DNA from 4 places in the Plantactinospora sp. ZYX-F-223 genome. Region 3 is predicted to be linked to each of the others. Evidence: riboswitches for the same ligand, from Rfam matches in the RefSeq annotation. Region 3 holds a riboswitch; each other region holds the start of a gene.
What was found. A riboswitch is a leader RNA that binds a small molecule or an ion and turns the genes downstream of it on or off. The one in region 3 is predicted to bind cyclic di-AMP.

Region 1 (4,963 bases), on a different contig from region 3:
CCTGCACCGGCACGCCGGCCGGATAGGCGTCCGGCTCCGGGTACGCCCTGCCGTACACCGGGATCGTCGCCCGGCCCGGCTTCGGCGTCGCGACCAGCCCGAGCGCCCACTTCGCGGTCGGGTTGCCCCTCGGGTTGTGGAACCACGCCTTCTGCCCGAGATACCAGATCGCCGTCCAGTCGCCCTGCCGGCCGGCGAGCGCGTAGGTCTGCCCGGCCGAGGCCCGGGCACCGTGGTCGGAGATGTGCATGGTGTTCGGGGTGCCGTCCGGGCGCAGCGCGATGTCGTTCACCAGCGGCGCGTCGGCGGCTGGCGCGGTACGCAGGATCACCGACGACGATCCCCGGGCCGGGCACGGCACCCCGGCGGTCTCGCAGCCGGTGAAGGCCGGCCGGTTGGTGGCGAAGTCCGGGTCGATGGTGACCAGGCCGGCGGCCGGGATGCCGACGCCCCGGAACGGCGCCTTGAGCAGGTCGAAGTAGTGCGACCAGTCCCAGTACGGGCCCGGGTCCCAGTGCATGCCGCGCACGTTCGCCGGCAGGATGCCCGGGACGTTGTCGTGCCCGATGACGTGGTCGCGGTCCAGCGGGATGTCGTACCGGTCGGCGAGGTAGCGGACGAGTTTGGCCGAGGTCCGGTACATCGCCTCGGTGTACCAGGTGCCCTGGGCGGCGAAGCCCTCGTGTTCGAGGCCGATCGCCTTGGCGTTGACGTACCAGTTGCCGGCGTGCCAGGCCACGTCCTTGCCCTTCACGTGCTGCGCGATGTGCCCGTCCGCCGAGCGGAGCGTGTACTGCCAGCTCACGTAGGTCGGGTCCTGCACCAGCCGCAGCGTGGTGTCGTAGCTGCCCTCGGTGTCGTGGATGACGATGTACTCGATCTTCTGCCGGCCCGGCCGGTCGGAGAGGTCGTGGTTGCCGTAGTCGCCGTCCCCGAACGCCTGGTAGGGGGCCGGGATCCACTCGCAGGAGATGTCGCGCGGGCACTCCAGCCCGTCCGGGCGGGGCGTGCCGGGCAGGCCGAGCCGGTCCAACCAGGAGCGCTGCGGTGCGATCCCGGGGCGGCCGGGCAGGGTGATCCGATGGCCGTCGTCGGTGGTCCGGGTGGCGCCCTCGGCGAGGGTCCGGTACACCTCGTCGGCGAAGGCCGCCGCGGCGTCCGCGCGGTCGCTGCCGGCGTACCGGGCCACCGCGCCGTACCAGGCCGCCGGGTCGCTGGCCGGGCCTGTCGGCGCGGCCAGCGCCTGCTGGTACGACGCCAGCAGCGCCGCCCCGCCCCGGATGTTCGCCGCCGGTTCGGCGCGGAGTAGGTGTTCGTCGACCCCGGTCAGCGCGGCGGCGGCGTCCAGGGTCTGCCCGCCGGGCGGTGCGTCGCCGGTCCGGTCGGCGTACGGGCCGGCCGGTCCGGTCACCGGTCGGGCGGGTCGGGCGTCGTCACCGCGCCGGTCCTCGCCGTGCTCGGGGTGTTCCGGCTCGGCGGCCAGCCCGGCGACGTCGGTCAGGTGCATCGGGCCGTACCCGCCGCTGGTGCTCGGCGTGCCGGCGTTCGTGTCCCAGCGAGATTCCAGATAGGAGACGCCGAGCAGCACGCTCTCGGGTACGCCGAACTCGGCCGCCGCGGCGGCGTACTCCTGTTGCCGGGTGTCGGGGGATGTGACGGTGGCTGGCGCGGGGCTGGCCGGCAGCAGCGCGGCGGCGCCGACGACCGCGGCCCCGATCGCGATTCTCCTGCTCAGCGGGTGTCTGGTGGGAAGCATCGAACCTCCATGAGCCGGGGGTGGGCCTGAAGATCACCCTCCACCCGGGACCGGTGCCCGTCAATACCTGCCGACAAAGCTCGTCGCTATGCAGAAAACTTTCACCGACACGCAGCGTGTTCGGCGTGTCCCAGTGGCTCCCACCGTCAGCGACCGGTCCGATACCTAACGAATCGACTCAGATCACGGGGTTGCGTTTGGATAACACCCTTCTCTAGTGTTGGGGACCGTCGAGCCGACGGCAGGCCGCCTAGCCGGGCGGCGACGTCTCGACACCGCCGAATCGTCACACTCAGCGAACCGGGGACCCGAGCTTCATGGGGTGAATCCGCGTCTCACGCGGTAGGGCGACAATCTTCCCGCCCGAACCCGTCAGCTAACCCGGTAGGCGGGCTACGGAAGAAGGAGTACGGACCCCGGTGGCTCCCCCTGCCCCGTCGCGGTCGCCATCCCTCCGGTCGGCATCCACCGACGCCGGGAACGCGAAACCGCGCCCTCGAAGGTCCATTCTCGCCATCGCGCTCACCGCACTGGCCAGCGCCGCGGTGTTGCTCACCGGCACGACGCCGGCGCTCGCCGAACCGTCGGTGGCCGAGATCGAGCAGCAGATCGACACCGCCTGGCGCAAGCTGGAGCCGGTCGTCGAGAAGCACAACGCCACCCGGCAGGACCTGGCCGCGAAGAAGAAGCAGGCCGCCGCCCTGCAGAAGAAGATCGCCCCGCTCCAGTCGCAGATCGACGCCGCGATGAACCGGGTGAGCGACTTCGCGGTGCAGGCGTACAAGGGTGACAAGGCCTCGGCGGTCAACGCTCTGCTCACCTCGAAGTCGCCGACCGCGCTGGTCGGCCAGCTCTCGGTGCTCGACCAGTTCGCGCGGCAGCAGCAGCGCGAGGTGCAGGCGGTCGTCGACCTCAAGGACAAGTACGCCTCCCAGAAGGCTCCGCTGGACCGGCTGGTCAGCCAGTTGACCAAGACCGAGAAAGAGCTGGCGGCGAAGAAGAAGGAGATCGACGCCGAGGTCGAGCGGTTGCAGAAGCTGCGGATCCAGGCGTACGGGAACGGCTCGGCCGGCCCGCTGCGGCCCGCACCCTGCCCGGCCACCTACCCCGGAGGTGCGGCCGGCAAGGCGGTCAAGTTCGCCTGTGCCCAGATCGGCAAGCCGTACAAGTGGGGTGCCGAAGGCCCCGGCTCGTACGACTGCTCTGGCCTGACCCTGGCGGCCTGGAACCAGGGCGGCGTATCGCTGCCGCACAACGCCCGGGCGCAGCGCAGCCAGACGGCCAGCATCAGCCGCTCCGCGCTACGCCCCGGTGACCTGGTCTTCTACTACGCCGACCTCAGCCACGTCGGCATGTACGTCGGCGACGGCTGGATCGTGCACGCCTCCCGGGCCGGCGAACCGATCAAGATGAAGCGGATGGACGACGGCGAGATCCACAGCTTCGGCAGACCCGGCTGACGCCTGTCGGACCGAGTCAACGGCAGAACCCCCGTCGCGCAGCTCAGCTGCGGCGGGGGTTCTTGCCGTTCGGTCCTGGTTCGCGTTCCAGCTTCCGGTCGGGCCCGGTCCGGGCCGTTCGGTGCCGGCGTGCTGCCGCTGTCGACCGCAGCGTCAGCGGGTGGGCCAGGTGCGCCAGTTCTGCCAGGAGCGGCTCGGGGTGGGGCCGCGCTGCCCCTGGTAGCGCGAGCCGTAGACGGCCGACCCGTACGGGTGGGCGGACGGCGACGAGAGCCGGAAGATGCAGAGCTGACCGATCTTCATCCCGGGCCAGAGCCGGATCGGCAGGTTGGCCACGTTCGACAGCTCCAGCGTGACGTGCCCGGAGAAGCCGGGGTCGATGAAGCCCGCGGTCGAGTGGGTGAGCAGGCCGAGCCGGCCTAGACTCGATTTTCCTTCGAGTCTTCCCGCCAACTGGTCGCCGAGGGAGATCACCTCCAGCGTGGAGGCGAGCACGAACTCACCCGGGTGCAGCACGAACGGCTCGCCGTCCGGCACGTCGACCAGCGAGGTCAGGTCGTCCTGCTGCACCGCCGGGTCGATGTGCGTGTAGAGGTGGTTGTTGAAGACCCGGAAGAGCCGGTCCAGGCGTACGTCGATGCTCGACGGCTGCACCAGCGCGGGCTCGAACGGCTCGAGCGCGAGCGTGCCCGCCTTGATCTCGATCACTAGGTCGTGGTCGGAGAGCAGCACCGGATCACCTTAGCGAGTCGTGCGAAGTCGACGGGCCGCGACCTCGCCGATGGGTGGGATCGGGGTAGGTGATCGAACATGTGTTCGATAGAATGTACCCATGGCATCCTGGTCCGAATTCGCCTCTGACGAGCCCCGACTCGCCGACGCGATCCGCGTCCTCATCCAGCAGTACGGCCCGGGTCTCGGCTACCTGGCGACCGTGCGCGCCGACGGTGGGCCGCGCGTGCACCCGGTGTCCCCGGTCATCACCGACGAGGGACTCTTCTGTTTCGTCGTCGACTCTCCGAAGCGGCGCGACCTCGAACGGGACGGGCGCTACGCGCTGCACTCGTTCCCTCCCGAGGACAGCGACGACGAGGCGTACGTCGCCGGCCGGGCCCGACCGGTGACCGACCAGGCGCGGGTGGACCAGCTCGCCGGCAACCTGCGGGCCGCACCGCAGGTCGACTGGCGGCTCTTCGAGTTCACCGTCGACGTGGCGATGGTCGCCCGGCACGGCAGCAACGGCGCCACGCCGCTCGCCGCCGGAGACCGGTCCGAGCGTCCCGCCGTGCAGGTCTGGCTCGACCCGGCCGGCGCGGCCGGCGGTCCCGAGGGCAGTGCCGCCGCCGCGCCAAAGCGACGCGGCCGGCGCCGGGCCGTCGAAGAGGCGCCGGTCCCGGCGTCCTGACCTACGGCTCGCGGAACGCCTTCCACGCCCTGAGCATCCGGAGCGCCTGCCCAAAGGTGAACTCGTACATGCAGGCGTCGACCGAGTAGTCCATGAAGTTGTGGATCGGGTCGAGGCCCGGCCTCGTCGTGCAGGTGTCCCGTCGCTGCGGGCAGCCGAAGCCCGGCTCCGCCTCGGCGGGCGTGTCGAAGACGTGATCGCCTCGACCCGCGCAGCCCTCCTGGAAGGTGTGGTAGAGGTTCAGCCAGTGTCCGATCTCGTGGGTGGCGGTGTCGCCCGCGTTGTACGGCGCCGCCGTGCCGCCCGGCAGCGACTCGGCGAGTACCACCACCCCGTCGTGCG
Region 2 (4,963 bases), on a different contig from region 3:
GCAAGCCGATCCGGCTGCTCGTCGACGACGAACCCTTCGACGTCCGGTACGGCGAACTACTCAGCCACGAGCGGGTGCTCGACCTGCGCGGCGGCACCCTGCAACGGTCGGTCGAGTGGCGCTCCCCGGCCGGGCGTACGGTGCGGATCTGCTCGACCCGGCTGGTCTCGTTCACCCAGCGCTCGGTGGCGGCGATCGAATACCGGGTGGAGCCGGTCGACGGCCCGATGCGGCTGATCATCCAGTCCGAACTGGTCGCCAACGAGCAGTTGCCGGCGCAGAGCCGGGATCCCCGGGTGGCGGCGGTGCTGGAGTCGCCGTTGCAGTCCGAGGAGCAGCTGGTGCACAGCGACGGGGCGCTGCTGATCCACCGCACCAAGGCGAGCGGGCTGCGGGTGGCCGTCTCGATGAGCCACGAGGTGCACGGGCCGGAGCGCAAGCTGGTCGGCACCGAGGCGTACGAGGACTGGGCCCGGACCACCGTCACCTCCAGGATCAAGCCAGGTGAGCAGCTCCGGCTGGTCAAGTTCGTCGCGTACGGCTGGTCGAGCCGCCGGTCCCGGCCGGCACTGCGCGACCAGGTGGCGGCGGCGCTGGCCGGCGCCAAGTTCTCCGGCTGGGACGGGCTCTGCACCGAGCAGCGCGGCTATCTCGACACCTTCTGGGACGACTCCGACGTGCGGGTCGAGGGCGACCCGGAGGTGCAGCAGGCGGTCCGGTTCGGACTCTTCCACGTGCTCCAGGCCGGCGCCCGGGCCGAGCTGCGGCCGATCGCGGCCAAGGGGCTGACCGGGCCGGGATACGACGGGCACGCGTTCTGGGACACCGAGACCTTCGTGCTGCCGGTGCTGACCTACACCCTGCCGTCGGCGGTCGCCTCCGCGCTGCGCTGGCGGCACTCCACCCTGCACCTGGCCCAGGAGCGGGCCCGGACGCTGGGACTGCGCGGCGCCGCGTTCCCGTGGCGGACCATCCGGGGCCAGGAGACCTCGGCGTACTGGCCGGCCGGCACCGCCGGGTTCCACATCGCGGCCGACATCGCCGACGCGGTACGCCGGTACGTGCAGGCCACCGACGACGAGCAGTTCGAGCGTGAGGTCGGGCTGGAACTGCTGGTGGAGACCGCCCGGCTGTGGCGCTCGCTCGGGCACCACGACCGAGACGGCCGGTTCCACCTGGACGGGGTGACCGGGCCGGACGAGTACACGGCGGTGAAGAACGACAACGTCTACACCAACCTGATGGCCCAGCGGAACCTGCTGGCCGCCGCCGACGCCGCCACCCGGCACGGCGAGGAGGCCTGGAAGCTGGGCGTCGACGACGAGGAGACGGCCGCCTGGCGGGACGCCGCGCACGACATGCACATCCCGTACGACCCGGAGCTGGGCGTGCACCCGCAGGTGGAGGGCTTCACCCGCCATCAGGAGTGGGACTTCGCGAACACGCCGCCGGAGCAGTACCCGCTGCTGCTCAACTATCCCTACTTCGACCTGTACCGCAAGCAGGTGATCAAGCAGGCCGACCTGGTGCTGGCGATGCACTGGCGCGGCGACGCGTTCAGCGACGAGGAGAAGGCGGCCAACTTCGCCTACTACGAGCGGCGTACGGTCCGCGACTCGTCGCTGTCGGCGTGCACCCAGGCGGTGCTGGCCGCCGAGACCGGGCACCTCGAACTCGCGCACGACTATCTGGGCGAGGCGGCCCTGATGGACCTGCACGACCTCAACCAGAACACCCGGGACGGCGTGCACGTCGCCTCGCTGGCCGGGGCCTGGATCGCCCTGGTGGCCGGGTTCGGTGGGATGCGTGACCATACCTCGACGCTTTCCTTCACACCCCGGCTGCCGAGCCGGATCGACCGGTTGGAGTTCTCGCTCCGCTACCGGGGCGTGCACCTGCGGGTCGACGTCCGGCCGCGCGAGGCGACGTACGCGCTGCGCGACGGCGAGCCGGACGACGCCCTGGAGTTGCTGCACCACGGCGAGAAGGTCCGGATCACCTGCCTGGAGTCGGTGACCCGGCCGATCCCGCCGGCCCGCCCGGTGGGCCCGCAACCCGCCCAACCGGCCGGTCGGGCGCCCGCCCGCCGTGCTCCCGAAGGCGAGCCGACCTGACCGCCGGCCGGGAAACCCCGAGATCTTGACGACTTCTCGCCGCCCCGGCGGTCCCAACCGCAAGACGTCGTCAAGATCTGATCGGCACCCCGACGGGACCTAGACCAGCGACAGGTGTACGTGGTTGGTGTGGTCGCTGGACGGGTCGCCGTGCGCACCGCTGTACGACTTCCAACCGGTCGTCGGCAACCAGATCTGCCGGTACCAGATCACGTACAGCACACCGATCCGGTCGGCGTTGCGGACGAAGAACGCGGCGAGGTTGTTGCCGTAGGTCCGGTTGGCGCCCGTCGCGGCACCCCGGAAGCCGCCCGCCTCGGCGGAGAAGTCGCAGGCCCGCCCCTTCGGGTGCTCGTAGGGGCCGCCGGAGCGGTAGCACCCGGTGAACCGGGTGAAGCCGGCCCGGCGCGCCTCGTTGAAGGCGTGCAGGGTGCGCGGGGTGACGCAGCCGGTGGTGGTCGGGTCGGGCCGGCTGCACGACTGCGGCGGCCAGGAGCCGTCGGCAGCGCGTGGCGCGGGCCGGGCCACCGGTGAGCGGGCGTTGACGAAGCCTCCGGTGGAAGCGCCGCCGACCTGAGCCAGCGTCCGCTCGGCGGCCTGCTTCTGCCGCAGCATGATGGCGAGCTGCCGGCGCTCCTCGATCACCTCGGCGTCCAGTGCCTTTTTCGCCAGGGTGGCCCGCTCCCGGGCCTGACCCAGCGCGCGCAGCGCGTCGTTGTCCCGCAGGGCCACCACCTCCAGCCCGCGGGCGCGCTCCAGGAGTTCCTCCGCCGAGCCGCTGTGCAGCAGCACCAGCACCGGGCCGATCCGGCCGGTCTGGTACGCCGTCCGGGCCACCTGCTCCACCCGAGGGCGCAGCTCGGCGATCCGTCCCTCCACCCGGCGTAGCTCGGCGGCGATCTTCGCCTGCCGAGCCTGGGCGTTGGCCAGCGCGTTCTTGGCCTGTAGGTAACCTCGGCCGGTCGATTCGAGCACGTCGCGCAGGAGCGGCGTGTCGCCTTCGTCGCCGAGAACGGCGGGGCTGTTCGCCTCCGCCGCGCCGGGCCGGAGTGCTGCTCCGGCGAGTGCGCCGAACGTGGCGAGCAGGGCCAGGGCCAGCGGTAACCGCCGACGTGTGGATCCCGTCATGCATGTCCCTCCGTCGCCCGCCTACCGAGTTAGCTGACGGGTTCGGGACGGAACAAGTCCCTACCGCGGTTGCGGACTCACCCCACCTACCTGGGTCCCCGGCTCACCCGTTGGTGATTCGGCGGCGGTCACGCCGGCGCGGAGGGGTGCGCCACCGGGCGAAACCGGGGTCAGCCTACCGGATCAACCGGGCCGACTTGGTGGATTCCGGGGTGATCCGGCGTGGAAAATTCACCCGGCCACCGATCGGGGGCCGGCGCCGCCGCAGCCGTCCATCTGGTACCGCAACCCGTATGGGTCCGGGGGGCGCCACGCGCGTGACACATCGACCGGGGGTGATTGCCGCCACACGCGGCACAATCAGGAATGTCCATGTCGGCCCGACGCTTGCAGTGATAAAGCTTGATATCAAGCTATAAGACGTCAAGCGATCATGGAGGAGCCGACATGACCACCGACCTGGTATTTGCCGAGACGTTCATCTTTCTGGAGCCCGGCACGGACCCGGCCGTCGACCGGGTGGTCGTCGACAACGCGGGCAGTCACACCCTGCTGGTCTGGGCACCGGACGGCTCTGCGGCGGCGCGGGTCGCGGCCGAGTTGGCGGCGACGGGCGTCCGCCTCATCGAGCTGTACCGCGGCTTCGACCTGGCGTCGGCCGCGCAGGTGATCGAAGCCGTCGACGGGCGGGCTCCGGTAGGCGTGGCCGGTGCCTTCGGTGCCGGGACGGCGCCCCGCGGATCGCTCAAGCGCTCGGTGACCATCTACGAACATCCGCTGGCGAACGCGGCCACCGACCGTGTCGTGCGGGAGCACGCCACCGGCGGCTGGACGGCGGTGATCGGCGCACCGGACGCAGACCTTCCCCAGGTCGCGGCGGAACTGGTCGACGGCGGGGCTGAACTCGTCGAGATCTGCGGCGGCACTCCGCTGACCACGGCGGCCCGGGTCCGGGAAGCGGTGGGGGACCGGGTTCCGGTGAGGCTGGTCAGCTGGCCGTTTGAATCCATCGAGGGGGCGGCCGCATTCAAGGCCGCGTTCGACGCGCGGATGGCCGAGCGCGGCTGAACGCTCGACCGGCTATCGGTCAGCCCTCCTCGTACCGAAGCAGGAGCTGCTTCAGCGTGGCGGCGACGGCGTCTCGTTGCCGCCCGCTGAGCGGCTGCAGAAACGTCTCGTCCACGTCGAGTACGGCTCGAACCGCCTGCTCGGCCAGCCGTTCGCCCCGGCGGGTCAGGCGGACGAGTACGCCGCGCCGGTCGGCCGGGTCAGCGGTCCGCACGATCAACCTGCCCCGTTCCAAGCGGTCCAGCCGGGTCGTCATCGCACCGGACGTGATGAGCGCGGCCCGGGTCAGCTGCCGTGGGTTGGTGCCCTCGGGATCGCCGAGCCGACGTAGCGTGTTGATCACATCGAAGTCGCCGTAGGTCAAGCCGAGCGGACGAAGCGCCGCGACGATCGCACGATGGACCTGGTCGGCACAGAGCAGCAAACGACCGACCACTTCGAGCGGGCTGACATCCAGCTGCGGGTCACGTTCGGCCCATTGCGCAACCATCCGGTCCACCGCATCAGCAGCCTCCACCGGGCGAGTTTACTTGACACCAAGCCAGTTGGCTCAGGCACCACCAGGCGCGACCGGCGTGCGGGCCCGTCGAGTCGCCGGGTGGGCGGCCGTTGCGGTCCTAGCGGTCGCGCGGATCCTCCGAGTACCGCTCACC
Region 3 (4,963 bases):
CGGCGGGTGCCGCCGAGCCGCCGCCGCGAGTTCTTCGCCGAGATCGTCACCCGGTACCGGGCCCACCTGCCACCGGCCGGCTACCAGCCGCCGGGCGGCGCGGCTGGGCTCAAGCACCGGCTGGTGGGTCGCGGGGCGTACGGGCTCTTCACCGCGCTCCAGGCGGCGCGGCGGGCGCACGCCGGCGTGGTGACCCGGGCCCGGCACCCGCTCGCCGGCGCGCGGCGGGCGGCCAGCACCGCCGTACCGGCCGTACCGGCCCTACCGGGCAGCCGCGCCGAGGCGGTGCCCGGTGAGGTGACCGACCGGGTGGGCTGAGCACGCTCCCGGGGCGCGTCGCACTCGGCGCGCCGGTCGGGGCCGCCCTGTCCCGGAGGCGATCGCGGGCGGCGGATCAGCCGTGTTCGCCGAGCGGGCCGACCCGCCAGCCCCGGCGGAGGCACTCCTCCAGCAGGTACGGCAGCGCGGCGAGGCTGGCCCGCCACGCACCCGGCGCGGAGGTGCAGTCGGAGTCGTGCAGCAGCACCGTGCCGCCACCGGCCAGCCCGCCGCGCAGCGTGTCGAGTACCGAGGAGCGGGTCGCCGACCGGGTCCAGTCCCGCCCCCAGCAGGTCCAGAGCACCGGGGTCAGGTCCAGCCGGCGCGCGGCCATCAGGGCGGCGGCGCTGAACACCCCGTACGGCGGGCGGAAGAACCGGGGTACCCGGCCGGTCACCGCACCGATCAGCTCGCGGGTCCGGGCCAGGTCGCGGTAGGTCGCGTGCGGGCCGCGGAGCAGCAGGTTCTGGTGCGCCCAGCCGTGCACCGCCACCTCGTGCCCGGCGGCGGCGAGGTCCAGGCCGAGCTCCGGTGCCCGGGCCAGCATCGACCCGAGCAGGAAGAACGTTGCGCGGGTCCGGTGCGCGGCCAGGGTCTCGACGAAGAGCGGGGTGGAGGCCGGGTCGGGGCCGTCGTCGAAGGTGAGCGCGACGTGCCCGGGGGAGCCGCGCCCGCTCAGCCGGGGGAAGAACCGCAGCCGTACCCCGGGCAGCACCGTCACTGCCGGCACCACCTGGGCGGCCAGCGCGGCACCGACGGTCGTCGCCGGTACCGCGCGTCCGCGCACTCGTTCCTCCACCCGCCGCACCATCGCGGACGCGGTTACCCGCGCGGCCGGTGTTCATCCTCACCCGGACGGGTGGCCTGCCCCGGTTGCTCCGGTCTCCGGCGCCTTCCGCGTTCCGTGCCGCCCTGCCCGATCGGCGGAGTTTGCCGGAGCTTCGGCCGGGTAGCCGGCGCCCGGCGATCCGGGGAGGTTCGGGACGGGGGAGCGGGATGCGCGGGCGACCTGCGGCGCGGGTAGCGGTGATCACCGGAGCGAGTGCCGGGGTCGGCCGGGCGACGGCCCGGCTGCTGGCCCGCCGGGGGATGCGGCTCGCCCTGCTGGCCCGGGGCGGGAGCGGCTTGCGGGGCGCGGCCGAGGACGTCCGCGCGGCCGGGGGTGTGGCGCTGCCGATCGAGACCGACGTGGCGGACCACCGCCAGATCGAGGCGGCGGCGGACCGGGCGACCAGCGAACTCGGGCCGATCGACCTGTGGGTCAACAACGCCATGGCCTCGGTGTTCGCGCCCTTCACGGAGATCGGGCCGGAGGAGTTCCGGCGGGTGACCGAGGTCTGCTATCTCGGGTACGTCCACGGCACCCGGGCCGCGCTCGACCGGATGTTGCCGCGCGGGACCGGCACGATCGTGCAGGTCGGGTCGGCACTGGCCTACCGGTCGATCCCGCTGCAGTCCGCGTACTGCGGCGCGAAGCACGCCATCGTCGGGTTCACCGAGTCGCTGCGCTGTGAACTGCTGCACGACCGGAGCCCGGTCCGGCTCACCATGGTGCACCTGCCGGCGCTGAACACCCCGCAGTTCGACTGGGTGCTGTCCCGGCTGCGCAACCGGGCCCGACCGGTACCACCGATCTACCAGCCCGAGTTGGCGGCCCGGGCCGTCATGTACGCGGCCGACCGGCCGGGCCGGCGGGAGTACTGGGTGGGCGCCTCGACCGTCGGCACCATCCTCGGCAACCGGTGCCTGCCCGGGCTGCTCGACCGGTACCTGGCCCGGACCGGGTACTCCGGCCAGCAGACGGAGCAGCCAGCCGACCGGAGCCGACCGGCCAACCTCTGGCACCCGGTCGACGACGGCACCGGGGCGGACCCGGGCGCACACGGCGCGTTCGACACGCCGTACCGGGCGCGGAGTCCGCAACTCTGGCTGTCCCAGCACCGGGGCGCGGTGACAGCGGGTCTCCTCTCGGCCGGTACCGTGGCCGGTGTGCTGTTCGGCACAACGCCCTGGCGCAGGCGGTGACCGGAGAATCACCCACCGACCAACCTGGACGTGTTTCCGCACGTCGGACGGGTGGGAACGCGCTTGGTAAATAGCCGACAGCAGCTAGTCGATAATGGCGGGCAAAGCACGTCCTTCGATGCGTCCGACACGCGGTGATTACTGATAGTCGTTGTCTCGCAACGCCTTTAGCCGCGAACGGGTCTTGCCATTCCGGAAGTGAAACCGGGTATGCTGTCTGCCGTTCATAGCCGCCGGATACCGCGTGGTCCGGCGCTGATCGCCGCCTAATCGCCACACGGCGAGCCGGGGACCCACGCACCCCTGGGGTGAATCCGCGACAGCGGTAGGGACCACTTCCATCCCGAACCCGTCAGCTAACCCGGTCGGCGGCCGACGGAAGGGATACATGTGAGGGCACCCCTACGCCGAAGGCTGGCGACTGCCCTGGCACTGCTCACCGCCGCAGCTCTGGTCGTGGTTCCGTCGGAGGCGTCGGCGGCGCCCGCGCCGAAACCGGCCCCTCAGGAAGAGGCCGACTCGCCGGTGCTCGGGGACGTGCTCGCCAGCGCAGGTAAGCGGCTCGCCGAAGCGAAGGCCGAACGCACCAAGTCCCAGCGGCGGCAGCAGCAGCTCGGCAACCAGTTGAAGCAGGCGGAGGCCCGGCTGGCGGCACTCACTCCGGAGGCGAGCGAGATCGCGGCCGAGTCCTACCGCAGCGGCAAGCTCAGCGCCATCGCGATGCTGCTGAGCAACGGCTCTGCCGACTCGTCCGATTCGTTCATGGAGCGGGCTTCGGCGCTCAACGAGCTGAACCTGTTCAACAACAGCAAGCTCCGGGCGCTCAACGCGGCGCGGGACGAGGTCGGCGCGGCCAAGAAGGCGATCGACGAGGAGGTCGCCAAGCAGGCCGCGCAAGAGAAGATCATCAAGAAGCAGCAGTCGGACGCGAAGAAGGCGCTCGCCCTGGTGGGCGGCAACTCGCGCCCCGACAAGGGTCTGGTGGCGGCAACCTCGCCGGTCGCCCGGCCCGGGCCGGGGATGGCGGACGGCTTCCCGGGGCTGCCCTGCAACCGGGACGACCCGACCACCGGCGGCTGCATCACCGCCCGGACGCTGCACATGTACAACGAGGTGCGCCGGGCGGGCTTCAAGAGGTTCGTCGGCTGCTTCCGGCCCGGTGGTCCGTTCGAGCATCCGAAGGGCCGCGCCTGCGACTGGTCGCTGCGCAATTCCGGCTTCAGCCGGGCCGCCAACGACGACCAGATGAAGTACGGCAACGACCTGGCCGCGTTCCTGATCCGCAACGCGGACCGGCTCGGCATCCTCTACGTGATCTGGTACAAGGAGATCTGGTTCCCGGACGAGGGCTGGAGTTCCTACAGCGGTCCGAGTGACCACACCGACCACGTGCACGTCTCCATGCTGTAGGCCCGAGCCACCCCGACCGCCCCGTCACCTGCCCGCCAGGTGACGGGGCGGTCGCGTTGGGCGGACATGTCGCGCGCCGGCTGGCATCATCGGCGGATGGCCGTCATCGAAGTCGTCCGGGGCGACATCACCCGGGAGCGCGTGGACGCGATCGTCACCGCGGCCAACGAGTCGCTGCTCGGCGGCGGTGGCGTGGACGGTGCCATCCACCGGGCGGCCGGGCCCCGACTGGCCGAGGCGGGCGGGGCGATCGGCCCCTGCGCGCCCGGCGAGGCGGTGGCGACCCCGGCGTTCGACCTCGACCCGCCGGTCCGGCACGTCATCCACACCGTCGGCCCGGTCTGGGAGGGCGGCGGGTACGGCGAGGCCGAGGTGCTCGCCTCCTGCTACCGCCGCTGTCTGGCGGTCGCCGACGAGGTGGGCGCGCGCAGCGTGGCCTTTCCGGCCATCGCCACCGGGGTCTACGGGTTTCCGGCCGACCAGGCGGCGCGGATAGCGGTCGACACGCTCCGGTCCACACCCTCGGCGGTCGAGACGATCCGGCTGGTCGCGTTCGACGAGCAGACCGGCACGCTGCTGCGGGCGGCCCTCGACCGGTCGAACCCGGCCGCACCGCCGGGCTGACTGCCCCCGTCCGGCGGCCGGCGACGGCCGGGGAGTCTGGCTCACCCTCAGCACGCAGGGCTGCCGCGCGGCCGACCGGCTCGCCGCCGCCCGGGAGGCCCGGTTCACCGCGCTGCTCGACCGGATTCCACCCGACGAACGGCCGGCGATCCTGGCCGCCGTGCGACGACTCGCGGAGGCTGCCGATGACCACTGACAAGCCGATGACCAGCACGGACCCACTTCGTACCGTCCGGGACGCCGCCGGGTCGTGCTGGGCTGCACCGCCGGGCTGGCTGCCCTCGCGGTGGCCGCCGCCGTACTGTTCGTCGTCGACCGGGGGCGTGACGAGGGCGCTCCCGCCGACGCCCGGCGACAGGCGGAGGTCGCCGAACGCGGTCGCGAGGTCATGCCGTTCGACCTCGAACGCACCACCCACCGGTTCACCCCCACCGCCGACGGCGGCCATCAGACGGTCACCGCGGACGAGCCGGTGGAGCGGCGGCAGGTGGCTCTGGTCCGCAAACACCTACGGGCGGAAGCCGAGCGGTTCCGCCGGGGTGACTTCACCGACCCGGCCCGGATCCACGGGACCGAGATGCCGGGG
Region 4 (4,963 bases), on a different contig from region 3:
TGGCCAAGGCCGCCGGGCACCGCGTGCTGGCCGACGCCGCCCCACAAGACGCCGACCTCGTCGCGTCGCTGGGCGCCGACCGCACCGTCGCCCGCGGGCCTGGGGTCGCCGATTGCTTCCGCGCGCTCACCACCGACGGTGTCGACGCGGTCGTCGACACCGCGATCATCGGCGCCCCGCTGCTCACGGCGATCCGCCGCGGCGGCTCCCTGGCCTACGTACGCGGCGTGCCGGACCACCCGGCGTTCGAGCGGGCGGCCGCGACGCGCGGCGTGACCCTCGTCTACGCCTACGTGCACGACTACGACGGGCGACGCGACAAACTCGACCTGCTCCGCCGGCTCGCCGACGAAGGACGGCTCAGCCTCCGAGTCGCCGACACCTTCCCGCCGGAGCATGCGGCGCAAGCCCATCGGCTCCTGGCGGCCGGCGGCGTCCGGGGCCGACTCGTCATCGAGTTATCAGGTTGACGAGTCGGTCGCCACGGCACCAGACCGGGATCGCGTCCCGGTGGCGGGACACCAGCCGGGGTCGACGCGGCCTACCGGAAGCCCTCCCATCGGGCGGGGTGTGCTGGCGGGTCGTGGTGGCCCAGTTCGCCGAAGGTGACAGGCCGCGACGGCAGCCCCGCCCGCCGACAACAACGCCCCACCTGCAACCGCCCCGGCTGCCACACAGGCGTCCAGCGGGGCGCCAGAGGCAGATTCCGGCGTGCCTTCAGGAACAGGTGGTAGCCACTGTCGCGGCGACGCTGCCGGTAGGCCAGCGGTTGCACCGGCCACCGGCAGCTTGCCCGTCGACCTCGTCTTTGGGCCGAAGGGTGGGGTGATCAGGCGGAGTAGCCGCGGGTTCCGATCCAGTTCGCCATGTTGATTGTGCTCATCCAGTAGCTGGCCGGACCGAACATCCCCGATGAGTCCGACACCTTCACCATGCGCCCGTCGTCGCTGTAGCCGACGAGTGCGATGTAGTGCCCGCCCGGGAAGTCATGCCACGTCCCGTCGGCATCGGTGGCGCCGCCGGCGATGTTCGCCACGATGGCGTAGCCGTTGCTGGTCGCCCGCACCACGTCGGCCTGGAGTCGATCCATCTGCGCGGGTGTCGCGTCCTGCCCCGGAATCATCCGGGTGCGGTACCAGTTGCTTCCGACCATCTCGTTGAGCACACGAGTCGTGTCCTCGGCGGAGTCAGTGCCGTTGACCGTGGTTCGCAGGCCCCGGGCAAGCTGGTCCTGGCTCACATCGATTCCACGAGCGCTGAGTGCGTTACGCACCGCGGCGGGCCCGCAGTAGTAGAAGTTGGGCTGATACTCGAAGGACGCGTCGAGCACTTTTTCTGCGGGAGCATCGGGCTGCGCCGGTTGTGACGGCTCGTCGGCAGGTGCCACCGAACGGGATTCAGGACCGGTCGACGCCCCGGTGTCCGGGTCGGCGGCGGCCGGAACAAGTGACTGCGCTGTGGCGCCGCTGGAGGTTCCCTCTGGCGGTTGGTTGAGCAGGGCTCCGGCTGTCGCGGCTGTCGCGGCTGTCACGACGGCGGCGGACAATAGGCCCAGCCTCTGTGCCCGGCGAAGGGCGCCAGGTCGGAACAGGCTACGCGGTGGTTCTTCGAGCATGCATGGTCTCCTTCCCATGCCGCCGACCGGGTTAGCTGACGGGTTCGGGCGGGGAAAGAGGATGCCCTACCTGGCCTCTTGGCCTACGGATTCACCCCAAGATGCGATGGGTCCCCGGCTCGCTGAAAGCGATTAGGCGGGCCCGATTCGACGCCATTGGTCAATGACTGACAACCGAATCAGGCGGCGCCGAGGCTACGAGGAGCCGATCAGGGATGCCAAACGCTCACCCAATCATGTGAGCCACCGCACTCACATCGCGTGCGTTCCCGGCCAGGTATACGCAGCGACGTAAAGGATGTTGGAAAACGTCACGAACGGGTCCTCCGGTGATACCGGCCGTGAAGGCGGTCGACCGTCTGCACGGCTTGGGTAGGCCGCTGTCGAAGCGCGAGTGCTCCTCGTCGCATGCGGCGTCGGTCCGTCCGGTACGAGATAGCGCCGCGCGGCTTGTACACGGACAGGATGGTGGTGACGAGCAGAAGCAGCAGCGCGGCGGTCCCGTGAAGCAGCGGCGAGGTTCCCAAGCCACGCAGGTCGTTTCCCGGCAACGCCGGGTCGGTGGCCGCTTGCGCGATGTGGCCGACTGTCTGCGTGTACATCAGCAGGACGGCGGTGGCCAGGATGTTCAGGATGAGTTTGAACAGAACCCAGTAGTGTCGGGTGAGGCCCCAACTGGTGCCTGATGCCTGGACGATTCCGGTCACGAGCGAGGCGATGCTCAGGGGCACGAGGGCGTACCAGGTGACCGGTTCCATCGCCAGGTAGGCGGCTCGTACCAGCTGCGTGTCCTGGTTGGCTAGCCCGACGGCGGCGAGGACGACGAAGACCAGGACGGCGCCGAGCCAGCCGACGGAGAACGTGACATGCGCGGTAAGCGCGAACCGGCGCAGGCGGGGACCCATCATCAATGAACCTTTTTCAACCTCCCCTTGCGGTCCGGCGGACCGCAAGGTCGGACGCGGTGCGTGAGCGTCGCGCGGTCCAGGTTGAAAAAGGTTCAATGGCCGCCCTCGGGCGGCATGTGACCGCCGGATGTGCCGGGCACGCCGGAGGTGGGGGTGTCACCGGTGGGCAGGTGACGGCTGGGGCCGTGGCCACCGCCGGCGAACATCCCGAGGAGGAGCAGCAGCACCAGCGCACCGATGCCGATACCGAACACTTTCACCCAGGCTGGGGTGGCTGCGCGGCTGGTGCCGGGATCGAGGGCGGCGTGGCCAGGTGAGTCAGGCATGGGTTCTCCGAGGCAGGGACGAGTTTGTCGTGATCCGGATTCGACCCCAGTTTTACGAGACAGACTGTCGCTGTCAAGCCAGATCGTCATCGGATCGTCATGGTGTATCCTGGTGACGTGCCTAGACTGTGGAACGAGACGATCGAGGCGCACCGGCGCGATGTCCGCGACGCGATTCTGGACGCGACCTGGTCGCTGGCGGCCGCGCACGGGCCGCTGTCGGTGACGATGTCGCAGGTCGCGGAGAAGGCCGGCATCGGGCGGGCGACGCTGTACAAGTACTTCCCGGACGTCGAGGCGATCCTGCGGGCGTGGCACGAGCGACACGTGGCCGGGCACCTCGACCAGCTCGCCGAGCGCCGCAACCAGCCCGGCCGGCCCGGCGAGCAGCTCAGCGCGGTGCTGGAGCACTACGCGCGCATCGTCCACGAGCGTGGGCGGCACGGCGGTGATCTTTCCGCGGTGTTGCATCGCGGAGAACAACTCGCACAGGCCCAGCGCGAGCTCCACGATCTGGTCCGGGACCTGTGTGCCGAGGCCGCCGCCGTAGGCGACGTTCGCGGAGATGTCGCGCCAGAGGAGCTCGCGGCCTACTGTCTGGGCGCGCTCACCGCAGCCGGCGGCCTGCCGTCCGAGGCGGCGGTGACGCGCCTGGTCACCGTCACCTTGACGGGGTTACGGCCGCCGGCGTGAACCACCGAGGCGACCGGTGATTCGGGCCGTACGGCTGCCCTGCGATTTGAGGTCGTGCGGCGCGGACAGGTCTCCGCCACGGTTGGTACCGAGTCAGCTCCGCCTGATCAGGTGTCCCACTGCGGCCATCATCTCCGCGGCCATCTCCTCCGTGCGGTCCTCGACGACGCCTTCGCGCATACAGTGCCGGGCGTGGCCGTCGAGCAGGCCGAGGGCCACCTTTGTCCAGTGCCGCCTGGATCGCGGAGATCTGGGTGAGCACGTCGATGCAATAGCGGTCGTCGTCGACCATCTTCTCGGGATTCGAGCCGCTGTCACCACCGCCGGCTAGGGCATCGCGAACGCGTGAGTTCCGCGCTGGGCTGGCGGTCCGCGACGCGGGTCCCCCGGTCCACGGCGTCGGCGGGCTCTTCCGGTCGACGTGCACCTCGCTGCCCGATCCGGGGTGACGTTGTCCGGAGAACAAGCCGGGCGGGTGGGCCGGGTACACCCGGCCCACCCGCCACTGAACCTTTTTCAACCTCCCCTTGCGGTCCGGCGGACCGCAAGGTCGGACGCGGTGCGTGAGCGTCGCGCGGTCCAGGTTGAAAAAGGTTCACTGATCAGCTACTTACCGCTGAGCATGCTCCGCATCTGGCCGATCTCCGCGGTCTGATCCGCCTTGATCTTCGCGGCCAGGTCCTTCGCGGCCGGGTTTTGGCCCTGCTGCAGTTCGGTGTCGGACATCTGCACCGCTCCCTGGTGATGCTGGATCATCATCTCCAGGAACATGCGGTCGAACTCGCCGCCGTCAGCCTTCTCCAGCGAGGCCATGTCCTGCTCGGACATCATTCCCGGCATCGCCCCGGTGGGGCTGCCGCCGTGCGTGCCATGCCCGCCACTCGACGGCGACGGCATGGGCACGCCCCAGTCTCGCAGCATGGCCGTCATCTGCTCGATCTCGGGCTGCTGCGCCGCCTTGATCTTCGCGGCGAGTTCCTTGACCTTCGGGCCGCTGGCCCTGGCTTCGCCGAGCTCAGCCATCTGCACCGCCTGCTGGTGGTGCGGAACCATCCCCTGAGCGAACGCGATGTCCGCCTGGTTGTACGCCACGGTGGCGGACGCGGTACCAGTGGGGCTGGCGGTGGCGGCGGCCTGATCGTCGCCGTGGCCGCCTCCGTGCGAGGCGCCGCCGCAGCCGGCGGCAAGGGCCACCGGCACGAGGGTGGCCACGACCAGCCCAGCGAGCCGGAAAACGTGTCGGTTGGTGCGCATGACGAAGTGACTCCCTGTAACGAGAACGAAAGATCGAAGGCAGGCGTGTCCGGCCGACCCGCCCGCAGCGGGCGGATCGGTACCGGCAGGGAGTCGGCCTAGATTCGCCAGATGGACAACGCGGTCAGTGACGGAGGGCCGCAGCCGCTGCCGTCCGCCGCGTCATT

Region 1: another riboswitch for cyclic di-AMP. It lies ahead of AAH979_RS27505 (C40 family peptidase); the one in region 3 lies ahead of AAH979_RS21965 (hypothetical protein).
Region 2: another riboswitch for cyclic di-AMP. It lies ahead of AAH979_RS06915 (hypothetical protein); the one in region 3 lies ahead of AAH979_RS21965 (hypothetical protein).
Region 4: another riboswitch for cyclic di-AMP. It lies ahead of AAH979_RS37520 (C39 family peptidase); the one in region 3 lies ahead of AAH979_RS21965 (hypothetical protein).

What each region holds. Positions count from the first base shown of each region.
Region 1 covers NZ_JBDJAV010000030.1:3,659-8,621, reverse strand. Annotated here, with positions in the region: gene AAH979_RS27510 (peptidoglycan recognition family protein) at 1-1,756, opposite strand, end outside; cyclic di-AMP (ydaO/yuaA leader) riboswitch at 2,023-2,163, shown strand; gene AAH979_RS27505 (C40 family peptidase) at 2,176-3,216, shown strand; gene dcd (dCTP deaminase) at 3,370-3,948, opposite strand; gene AAH979_RS27495 (pyridoxamine 5'-phosphate oxidase family protein) at 4,049-4,621, shown strand; gene AAH979_RS27490 (zinc metalloprotease) at 4,623-4,963, opposite strand, start outside.
Region 2 covers NZ_JBDJAV010000005.1:109,079-114,041, forward strand. Annotated here, with positions in the region: gene AAH979_RS06910 (glycoside hydrolase family 65 protein) at 1-2,114, shown strand, start outside; gene AAH979_RS06915 (hypothetical protein) at 2,214-3,242, opposite strand; cyclic di-AMP (ydaO/yuaA leader) riboswitch at 3,245-3,376, opposite strand; gene AAH979_RS06920 (DUF6506 family protein) at 3,690-4,310, shown strand; gene AAH979_RS06925 (MarR family transcriptional regulator) at 4,330-4,827, opposite strand; gene AAH979_RS06930 (hypothetical protein) at 4,928-4,963, opposite strand, start outside.
Region 3 covers NZ_JBDJAV010000021.1:110,469-115,431, reverse strand. Annotated here, with positions in the region: gene AAH979_RS21980 (glycosyltransferase) at 1-318, shown strand, start outside; gene AAH979_RS21975 (polysaccharide deacetylase family protein) at 395-1,105, opposite strand; gene AAH979_RS21970 (SDR family oxidoreductase) at 1,315-2,343, shown strand; cyclic di-AMP (ydaO/yuaA leader) riboswitch at 2,597-2,730, shown strand; gene AAH979_RS21965 (hypothetical protein) at 2,734-3,753, shown strand; gene AAH979_RS21960 (O-acetyl-ADP-ribose deacetylase) at 3,850-4,377, shown strand; gene AAH979_RS21955 (hypothetical protein) at 4,628-4,963, shown strand, end outside.
Region 4 covers NZ_JBDJAV010000060.1:38,476-43,438, reverse strand. Annotated here, with positions in the region: gene AAH979_RS37525 (NADP-dependent oxidoreductase) at 1-470, shown strand, start outside; gene AAH979_RS37520 (C39 family peptidase) at 830-1,615, opposite strand; cyclic di-AMP (ydaO/yuaA leader) riboswitch at 1,621-1,764, opposite strand; gene AAH979_RS37515 (DUF2269 domain-containing protein) at 1,927-2,523, opposite strand; gene AAH979_RS37510 (hypothetical protein) at 2,616-2,939, opposite strand; gene AAH979_RS37505 (TetR/AcrR family transcriptional regulator) at 2,967-3,542, shown strand; partial or broken gene AAH979_RS37500 (metal-sensitive transcriptional regulator) at 3,636-3,969, opposite strand; gene AAH979_RS37495 (DUF305 domain-containing protein) at 4,149-4,796, opposite strand; gene AAH979_RS37490 (DUF6153 family protein) at 4,895-4,963, opposite strand, start outside.